Regions from separate parts of the Psychromonas saccharinae genome, predicted to be linked through region 2. Evidence: predicted binding sites of a transcription regulator. Region 2 holds the regulator's gene; each other region holds the start of a gene.
What was found. Region 2 encodes sigma-54, which starts transcription at its own class of promoters, with help from an activator protein. Its sites were predicted from a motif close to GTTGGCACGNNNNTNGNNT; they were not measured.
Positions count from the first base shown of each region.

Region 1: the regulator sigma-54 is predicted to act here: its motif matches at 1,727-1,745, upstream of ACR30L_RS06030 (FlgO family outer membrane protein).
Region 3: the regulator sigma-54 is predicted to act here: its motif matches at 1,825-1,843, upstream of fliD (flagellar filament capping protein FliD).

Region 1 covers NZ_CP195153.1:1,353,146-1,356,365, forward strand. The annotation lists gene ACR30L_RS06020 (LysR family transcriptional regulator) at 1-458, shown strand, start outside; gene ACR30L_RS06025 (mechanosensitive ion channel family protein) at 455-1,300, opposite strand; gene ACR30L_RS06030 (FlgO family outer membrane protein) at 1,921-2,676, shown strand; gene ACR30L_RS06035 (LPP20 family lipoprotein) at 2,724-3,176, shown strand; gene ACR30L_RS06040 (flagella synthesis protein FlgN) at 3,189-3,220, opposite strand, start outside.
Region 2 covers NZ_CP195153.1:3,189,674-3,192,893, forward strand. The annotation lists gene lptB (LPS export ABC transporter ATP-binding protein) at 1-595, shown strand, start outside; gene ACR30L_RS14295 (RNA polymerase factor sigma-54) at 632-2,077, shown strand; gene ptsN (PTS IIA-like nitrogen regulatory protein PtsN) at 2,295-2,741, shown strand; gene rapZ (RNase adapter RapZ) at 2,916-3,220, shown strand, end outside.
Region 3 covers NZ_CP195153.1:1,284,430-1,287,649, forward strand. The annotation lists gene ACR30L_RS05715 (flagellin) at 1-1,231, shown strand, start outside; gene ACR30L_RS05720 (flagellar protein FlaG) at 1,324-1,677, shown strand; gene fliD (flagellar filament capping protein FliD) at 1,923-3,220, shown strand, end outside.

The DNA of each region.
Region 1 (3,220 bases), 1.8 Mb from region 2:
TTGCATTTGCGTTTGATCCCTTAAAAGTTGATGAATTAGAATGTAAAAAAATTGCAAATTTAAGATTAGTACTCGTTTCGACAACGGTATGTAATGTGGAAACTGCCTTGTTAGAAAAATATGTTTATGTTGATTGGGGGACGGCTTTTTCTTTAGAGCATGGGCATCGTCATCCTCAAAAAACGGCCCCTTTTCTAAGAACATCTACCGGCCGAATTGCATTAGATTTTATCTTAGAAAAAGGAGGGAGTGCTTACTTACCCGTTTCACTTGTTGAGCCATTTTTGAATTCAGGTCAATTACAATTAGTTGAAAATAGCTTGAATTGGGATCGTCCTATTTATTTGAGTTATCGTAAAAAAAGTACGTCAATCGAAGCCATTAATGCTGTTGCCGCACTTATACCTCAAATCGATCCATTGACTGCCTATAGTTTAGTCAAAGCCGGAGAGTCTTAGCTTAAGGCTAGGCGATCTTTTTGGCTTTTATATTTTTCATACCAAAGTACCATAAATTGTTCTGTGATCGTTTGTTCCAATGGATGTGCTTCTTCCGTTGGGCAGAATATGGTAATTGAGGCTACTTGAAAGTTAGTGTCTGTCGTATGAATATAAACAAATGGATCCGTCGATGTGGCTTCGATCTCTAGTCGCTTACTGATTAAGTTAGAATAGCGAGATGCAACATCTTGAAAGGGACTGATTAATTCATTAATAACATCAATAATGGGTTGTTTAAGTTCAAATAAGTTAACTTCATCACTGCGGTAAATCGAGAAACTATGCATCACATAACGGCGCATAAAGTTAAGGTTAATGACCGATTTAGTAAGCAATTCACTGTTCATAATAGAGATAGATTTACCTGTATAGGCATAACCATTTTCTAGATCAACTTCCAGTAAGCGAATTTTTATCCAATCGATATCTGCTACTTCCCCACAATGATGGTTAATTTCAATCCAGTCACCAACACGAAAAGAACGGTTTGTAACCCAGGAAATAAAGCCTAAAAAACATTGTAATAGCTCTTTGGTTGCAATCACAATCGCAACGGTAAATGCCGCAACGGAAATAGCAAAGTTTTGTAGTTCTGATAACCAAACAACTGCAATACCGATTGCTAATGCTAAATTACATAAATTTCGAACAACGCTGATCCAGTTTTTATGACGTTCTTCTAACTGTTGCTTATTATGCCGAATAAAAAAAATCCAGATATTTTTAAGCACCCAAACCCCGACGATTAAACAGAGCGTGAAGATTATTTTAGGGGAGATGGAAATGTCGGCAATTAGCATGTTTGTACTCATTAAATTAGGTTAATACATATCATATAAAAATGCGCGGCATTATATACGGACTAGCACAATTATCATCATAAATAGATGTAAAACATCGTTATTAAATCTAATTAATAATTCGTCATGAATAGATGTTATTACTAGGCAATTTATTGCCACGTTGATGCGATTAATAAAGGACTTATTTCTGACTTTAAAATCAGATTGTCACTACAAGAGCATACTAATGAATAGCAATGAATACAAATTGATCGCATCGAAGAAGTTGGGAGGTATGTTGGATTTAATAGGGTGGTTCATATTGATTTATTATTTTATTTCATAAGGTTAGTTAAATAATTTAATGCGTTGTTAAATTGTTTTTTTGTATTAATTAGTCGTTTTTATAGTGATTTTATAAAAAACTAAAGGCGTAAACTTAAAAGTGGCAAGATTTATGCTTTATTTATATTAAAATGAAATTAGTCAAAAACACTGAGTAAAGTGGCAATGTGTATAAGTCCGTTAGGCCGATGAAGATACACCACTGCATATAAACAACACTTAATTAGCTCGATTATTTTCACTATAAACTAATACTTATTATTAAGTGATTAATTACCAGAGGTAGGTCTTAAATGAAAAAATTACTGTTATTGGTGGCAGCATTATTTATTTTGCAAGGGTGCAAAATTATCCTACCTAAAAAAGAAGTGAAACAAGAAACCGTTGTCGACCCCGATAGTGACTACCTTTATTATTATATTGCGCATTCTTATAGTCGTGCTGTTCGTGGCGAAAAAGGTATTGTTAAAGATGCTGTCTCCGGTATACAAACTGAATCAAGCACCTATGGGCATTTGTATACCTATAATGGTGAAAAGTCTGTTATTTTAACTGAGATTGTCAGTAAAATGGCGGATCAATTATTATATAACTTTCCTCGAAAACATTATAACGAAACCATTGCATTAACTTCTATGGTGGATCTAAATGACCTTAAAGAAACAAATTGGCTAGGACAAACTATTTCTGAGCAGTTTATTCATGAGTTGCATATCCGTAAGTTACCCGTTATCGATTTTAAACTAACGGGCAATATTCAAGTCACGAATGAAGGTGAATTTGCATTAACGCGAGATTGGAAAAAGTTAAATAAAAACGTCAATGTTCAACGAATCCTGACCGGAACGATGTCTCGAAATGAAGAAGGCATTATGATTAATGTGCGTATTGTTAATGCAAACTCAAATATTGTTGAATCGACCAGTAGTGCTTTTATCCCACATAATATATTTATGGGAGGCCAATATGATTACCGTAATAAAAAATACTATTCGAGAGACAGCGCGTTAAGCAATCAAGGCAAATCACAGGTTCAATTAGTCCGATAATCGATAACACAGATTGTTTTACAGATTCTGAATCAGGAGATATAAGGATGCAATTAGGTTTTTATTTAAAAGTAGCTTTGGTTTTATCATTTAGTACAACATTGATGTCATGCACAAAATTAAACAATGGTGAAGGGTTGATTAGTATGTCAGAAACTACCCCCGTTGTTGAAAAAAAAGAAAAACTAGTGTCGCTAGGGTATGCATCAATTAGTGCCCAAAGAGGTAGCACCTTTGACTTACAAATGTTAAATGCTATTAAAGTATCTAAATTAGAAGCTTATAAAGAAATGGCTGAGCAACTTTTTGGGGTATTGGTTAAAGCTGAAAATAATATTGATGGTGCACAATTGCAAAATGATACATTAAAAAGTCGTGTAAGAGGCTTAGTACGTGGAGCTAAAGTATTAAGAAGTTATCATGAAGGGGATGTTTATATTACGGAATTAGAGCTCGATCTTCAAAATTCGCCGTTTTTTAGCAGTGTAACGGGATATTAGTGGCTAACCTGGCTAAGCCTTAATATCTTTTCCCATTAAGCTAG
Region 2 (3,220 bases):
ATCTTTTTATATGGTTGTTGGCCTAGTAAAACAAAATGCAGGCACTATTTTTTTAGACCATGAAGATCTTTCTAACCAACCAATGCACATTCGTGCACAAAAAGGGATTGGTTATTTACCGCAAGAAGCATCTATTTTTAGACGTTTAACGGTAACTGAAAATATCATGGGCATTTTACAAATGCGTAAAGAGTTATCACAAGCGGAGCGCCTAGAGAAACTAGAAATGTTACTCGAAGAGTTTCATATAACCCATATACGTAGTAATAAAGGAATGAGTTTATCGGGCGGAGAGCGTCGCCGTGTAGAAATTGCACGAGCATTAGCAACTGAACCCAAATTTATCCTTTTAGATGAACCCTTTGCAGGGGTTGATCCTATTTCAGTTATTGATATTAAAAATATTATTCAACAGCTTAGGGATAGAGGTTTAGGCGTACTAATCACAGATCATAATGTACGTGAAACACTGGATGTTTGCCAACACTCATATATTGTTAGCCATGGTGAAATTATTGCAATTGGAACCCAAGATGAAATCTTAGCAAATGATCAAGTTAAACAGGTTTATTTAGGCAATGAATTCACACTCTAAGCTAACAATGGTTGAATAGGAGGAAAAAATATTTTGATGAAACAAGGGTTACAATTGAAGATGGGTCAGCAACTCGCCATGACTCCTCAATTACAGCAAGCAATTAAATTATTACAACTTTCTACACTCGATTTGCAGCAAGAGATCCAAAATGCGCTCGACGAAAACCCACTACTTGAACAAGATGACAAAACAAGCAGTGAAGAAGCACATAAAGAACAAGACAGTAGTCAAATTGATACTTCGGAAGCAATCACAAAGCAAGAATTTTCTGACGATCTTCCTGCGGAAACTGATTGGGAAGAATCCTATAGCCCAGTTCCAACGACCTCCGTTGCTTCAGGTGGTGCAAGCTATGAAGGTGAAGATACAGTTTATCAAGGTGAATCATCAAATACATTACAAGACCACTTACTGTGGCAAATGGAACTAACACCTTTTTCTGAAACTGATCAACTTATTGCGACTTCTATTATCGACTCGATTGATGAATCAGGTTATTTAACAAGTACGTGTGAATCTATTTTAGAAAGCTTAAGTGTTGATATTGAAGATCTTGAACTTGATGAAATTCAAGTTGTATTAAAACGTATTCAACATTTTGATCCGATTGGTGTTGCAGCCCGTTCCACCCAAGAGTGTTTACAAATTCAACTTCAACATTTAGCCCCCGATACTGAATGGCTAGCCGAAGCGCAAATGGTATTAGAGTGCCATATGGATTTATTGGCAAATCGCGATTACCGCACATTGGCTAGAAAAACAAAATTAAAAGAAGCGCAACTTGCTGAAGTTATGCGTTTAATTCAAAGTTTAGAGCCTCGTCCTGGCAATCAAATTGAAGAATCACATGCACAATATATTGTCCCCGATGTTTACGTAAAAAAAATAGCAGGACAATGGCGTGTTTCATTAAATCCAGACTGTGATCCAAACCTATCGGTCAACACCCAATACGCTAATTTATGTAAAGGTAATATTAGTAAAAGTGATTCACAATTTATTAAGGGCCACTTACAAGAAGCAAAATGGTTTATTAAAAGCTTAGAAAGTCGTAATGAAACACTCTTAAAAGTGTCTAATTGTATTGTTCAACAACAACAAGCCTTTTTTGAATACGGCGATGAAGCAATGAAACCAATGGTATTAAATGATGTTGCCTTTGCAGTAGACATGCACGAATCGACTATTTCTCGTGTAACTACGCAGAAGTTTATGCATACACCAAGAGGTATTTATGAACTTAAATTCTTCTTTTCTAGCCACGTTGCAACAGAAAGTGGTGGTGAATGTTCATCAACAGCTATTCGCGCTTTAATTAAAAAGCTCGTCAGTGCAGAACTAACAACAAAACCTTTAAGTGATAATAAAATAAGTAAATTACTTGAGGAACAAGGTATAAAAGTAGCGCGTCGTACGATTGCAAAATACCGAGAGTCGTTAGGTATCCCACCTTCTAATCAACGAAAACAATTACTCTAACAACTTTAATTCGATGTTCACTTATGTATTAAAAGCGAGGTGAACACGAATAAAATTAAATAATTCAGTGATATCCTAGCGTTATCCATAAAGTTTTCTCTACAGGTTGTTAAATTTTTAATTAATATTAAAAAAATGAGTATTTCTTGATACGTATTTACCTGTAAACTGCTAAACTTTCGCGCTTCTTAATATCGCAGCTAAAGTAGATTAAAATATGAAAATATCGACCCTATTAACTAAAGACTCTGTATTTAGTCAAGTACGTTGTACCAGTAAAAAATCTGCACTCGAAATAATCAGTCATATTGCAGCGGAAAAACTGGATATCGATGCACAGAGACTTTTTAATGATCTCATTAGTCGCGAAAAAATTGGTTCTACGGGCGTAGGCTCGGGTATTGCAATTCCGCACGTAAAAATTGACAGCAGCTTACCTGCGACAGCAGTTTTTATACAATGTGAAACACCTATTGATTATGATTCCTATGACGGTAACAAAGTGGATATACTGTTCGCGATATTCGTTCCTGAAGATCGCTGTCAGGAATATTTAGCAACATTGTCAGAGATCAGTCAAAAGCTCTTAAATAAGACATTTTTAAAGCAATTAAGAACCGCTGAAAGCGCTGAAACACTGTTTGAATTATTACAGGCTGAATAATCTACATAGTTTACTTAAATTAATTTATTAAATTGTAATTATTAGTTTTAACAACTTGAATTTCAAAAGAAAAAAGTACAGGATGTGGTAGTTAGTTTTTATGGCTAACACACATCTATTTTATAGAGATAAAATAATAATTATGTAATAAAATAAGTATAAATTGGAGTTATGATGAAACTCGTCGTTATTAGTGGACGCTCTGGATCAGGTAAAACGATAGCGCTTCACGTACTTGAAGATTTAGGTTATAACTGCATCGATGGTGTACCCTTCCAACTTCTCGAACAATTAATTGATACTGTTTCTGAAAAAAACAATAAAGTCGCCATCACCTTAGACATCCGTAACCTTCCCGATAAAAGCGCTAAAATACAAACTCTCCTTGCCACCTTGCAACAAAAACAAAACGTGCAAATGAAAATTATCTATCTCGATGCAATTGGTAGTGAATTAGTTCGCCGTTATAGTGAAACAAG
Region 3 (3,220 bases), 1.9 Mb from region 2:
AACAAGTGGTGATTTAACTATCGACGGTGGTAATGGCGCGGTGCAAATTGCAGCTACATCAAGTGCACAAGACCTTGTTGATACCATTAACCGTGATGTAGGTGGTGTAACTGCAGCGTTAAATAGTGATGGTGGATTAGTATTAAGTAATGATACTGGTGAAGACATTGTTATTGGTAATGCTGGCGCTGGTAATAACGATGCATCTGCAATTGGTTTAACAGAAGATACTTATAAAGGTATGGTTGCATTAACAAGCTCTGATGGTGCTGAGATTGAAATTTCACAGGGGACTTCAGCAACAGCAAGTGCTGGAGCAGTACAAGACTTCGGTTTTAATGAAGGTGTTGGTTCATCTTCAATCAAAGGTAGTGAAATTGATGAAACATTACCGGCTATTAGTGCAAATGACCAAATTAAAATAAATGGTGTTGATTTAGGTGCGGTTTCAGGTACTTCTGCTGCTGACAAAGCCTTTGCGATTAATGAAATATCAGGTGAAACAGGTGTTACTGCATCGGCTAAAACTGAAGTTTCTTATTCAGCTGAACCAGGCACACTAGCTGACCTAAGTATTAATGGTGCAGCGGTTGACTTAACGGGTGCTGCATCACTTGATGATGTTGTAAGTGCGATTAATTCAACAGGTTTACAAGGGGTTGTTGCAAGTGCTGATGCCGATACCGGTGAGTTGGTATTAACTTCTCAGTCTGGTTCTGATATTAACATTCAAGCTTCTGCTGGTTTATCTGATGCAGCGGGTAGTGCGGTGACCGACGAAACAACGGGTGGTCAAATTACATTAACAGGTGACAACGGTAAAGATGTTGTTGTAACAAGTGATGCAATTAGCCAAGGCGCAAAAGAAACAGCCTTAGATAAATTAGGTATGACTGACCAAGGCGGAAGTTCAGCTGCAGTTGGAACTGGTTTAAGTGTTGCTACTTCAGCAAATGCACAAAATAGTATTGACCGTATTGATGACGCATTGAATAAGATTTCTGATTCTCGAGCTAATCTTGGTGCGATTCAAAACCGTTTAGGTTCAACAATTTCTAACTTAGAAAATGTATCACAAAATACATCGGCAGCAAACTCTCGAATTCAAGATGCAGACTTTGCGGCAGAAACATCTAAAATGAGCAAATCACAAATCTTACAACAAGCAGGTACATCGATGTTAGCGCAAGCAAATGCATCTTCACAAAGTGTACTTTCACTTCTTGGTTAATTTTTCAAGGGTGCTCGCTAAACAGTAATATCAATAGCTCCCTCGTAGTAGGGGGCTTTTTTGCTATGATTAAGATGTAAATTGGAGGCTATATGTCAGATTTAAATATATCACTATCATTACCCAAGTTAATACCAGGAAAAGCAGATGTAGTGAATACACTGCCAGTTAATAAAGAACTTGCTAGCGTAGATAAAGCCGAGCAAGAAGTTAAAGAATTACCATCTAAAGAAGTGGATGCAGCGGTAGAAGAAGTTAATGCTTTTATGCAAAGCATGGAACGAAACTTATCTTTTCGGGTTGATGAAGATCTTGGTGAGCCAATTATATCGGTTATGGATCTTGAAACTGATGAGGTGATTCGTCAAATACCATCTGAAGAGTTATTAGTTATTCGTAAAAAGATGGACGATGTAAATGGGACATTATTTGATGATGAAGTCTAATATTAAGTATGGAGGTATAGATTTATTTTATTTATAAAGAAAGCGAGTTAATTGTTGGGTGTAAAATTAATAGCAATAATCACTAGGATAAAACAAAGCTAAGTAATTTTATATTTCAATTATTTACCTTTATTTTATTAGCGGAGTGTTGGCGTAGTTTTTGCTTTATTTAAAGCTCGTTTCAATTGTAATTCATATCTAATTTTTACTTTATTGTAAAAATTGAGATTTTGTTGGGAATCGTTATGTCATCAATTAAGTCGACTGGTTTAGGATCTGGTTTAGAAATTAACAATATCGTGAGTGCGATTGTTGGTGCTGAAAAAGATCCTGCTATGGCTAAAATAACTAAATCTACAGCGACTGCTACGGCTAAAATATCTGCTTACGGCATGATTAATAGCGAATTATCTTCATTCAAATCTTCCTATAGTGAACTTACAAAAACATCTACATTTTCAGCGGCAAGTGCAGTGAGTAGCGATACTGATATTCTTGATACTGAATTAGGTGTTGGTGCTGAAACGGGTAATTGGGAGTTTGAAGTCAAGCAGTTAGCTCAAGCGCATACTCTAGTCTCTGCTGCGAATACTTTTTCAAGTGTAAATGACCCGATTGGGACCGGTGAAATTTCTTTCCGTTTTGGTAGTTATGGTACGACGACCGACGAAGAAGGGGTAACTAAAAATAACTTTTCAGTTAACGCGGATAAACCGATAGAAACAATAACAATAGACAGTAGTAATAATTCTTTAACGGGATTACGCGATGCGATTAACGAAGGTGATTATAGCGTCAGCGCTTCTATTATTAATGATGGCAGTGACTACCGTTTGGTATTGTCGAGTAAGGAAACTGGACAGCAAAGTGCCATTGAGTTAACGGTTACTGATGATGATGGTAATAATACTGACAGTGCTGGATTATCAAGCTTTATTTATAGTGCTGACACAAAAAATAGCGAACAAACTTCAGCTGCTCAAGATGCAAAAGTCGTGATGAATGGTATTACGATTAGTCGTCCTAGTAACGAAATAACAAATGTAATTGAAGGTGTAACCCTTAATTTACACGGAGAAACCCAGCCAGGTAAGAAAGTTAGCCTTAATATCAGTAAAGATACCAGTAAAGTTGAAGAACAACTGAATGGTTTTGTTGATAATTACAATAGCATGATTAGTAAAATGAATGAGCTAACTGCATTTAATGGCCAAGGTGCTGAAAATGGTATTCTTAATGGTGACACGACCATTCGTAGTATACAAAGTCTTTTACGAGGCGTGTTAAATGCTCAGGTTGACCATATCGGTGGCTCTATACATAGTTTTGCTGATCTTGGTATTTTAACGGCACGTGATGGTACCCTAGAGTTAGATAATCTTAAATTCAATAACGCAATGCAGAATGATATGAAAAGCGTGGCGAACTTTTTTACCGCTGCGGGTGTTGCGAGTGACTCACTTATTGGTTTTGATAAAAGCAATAGTTTAACTAAACCTGGATCATATTCTGTTGAAGTTAGTCAATTAGCCACGCAGGGAAC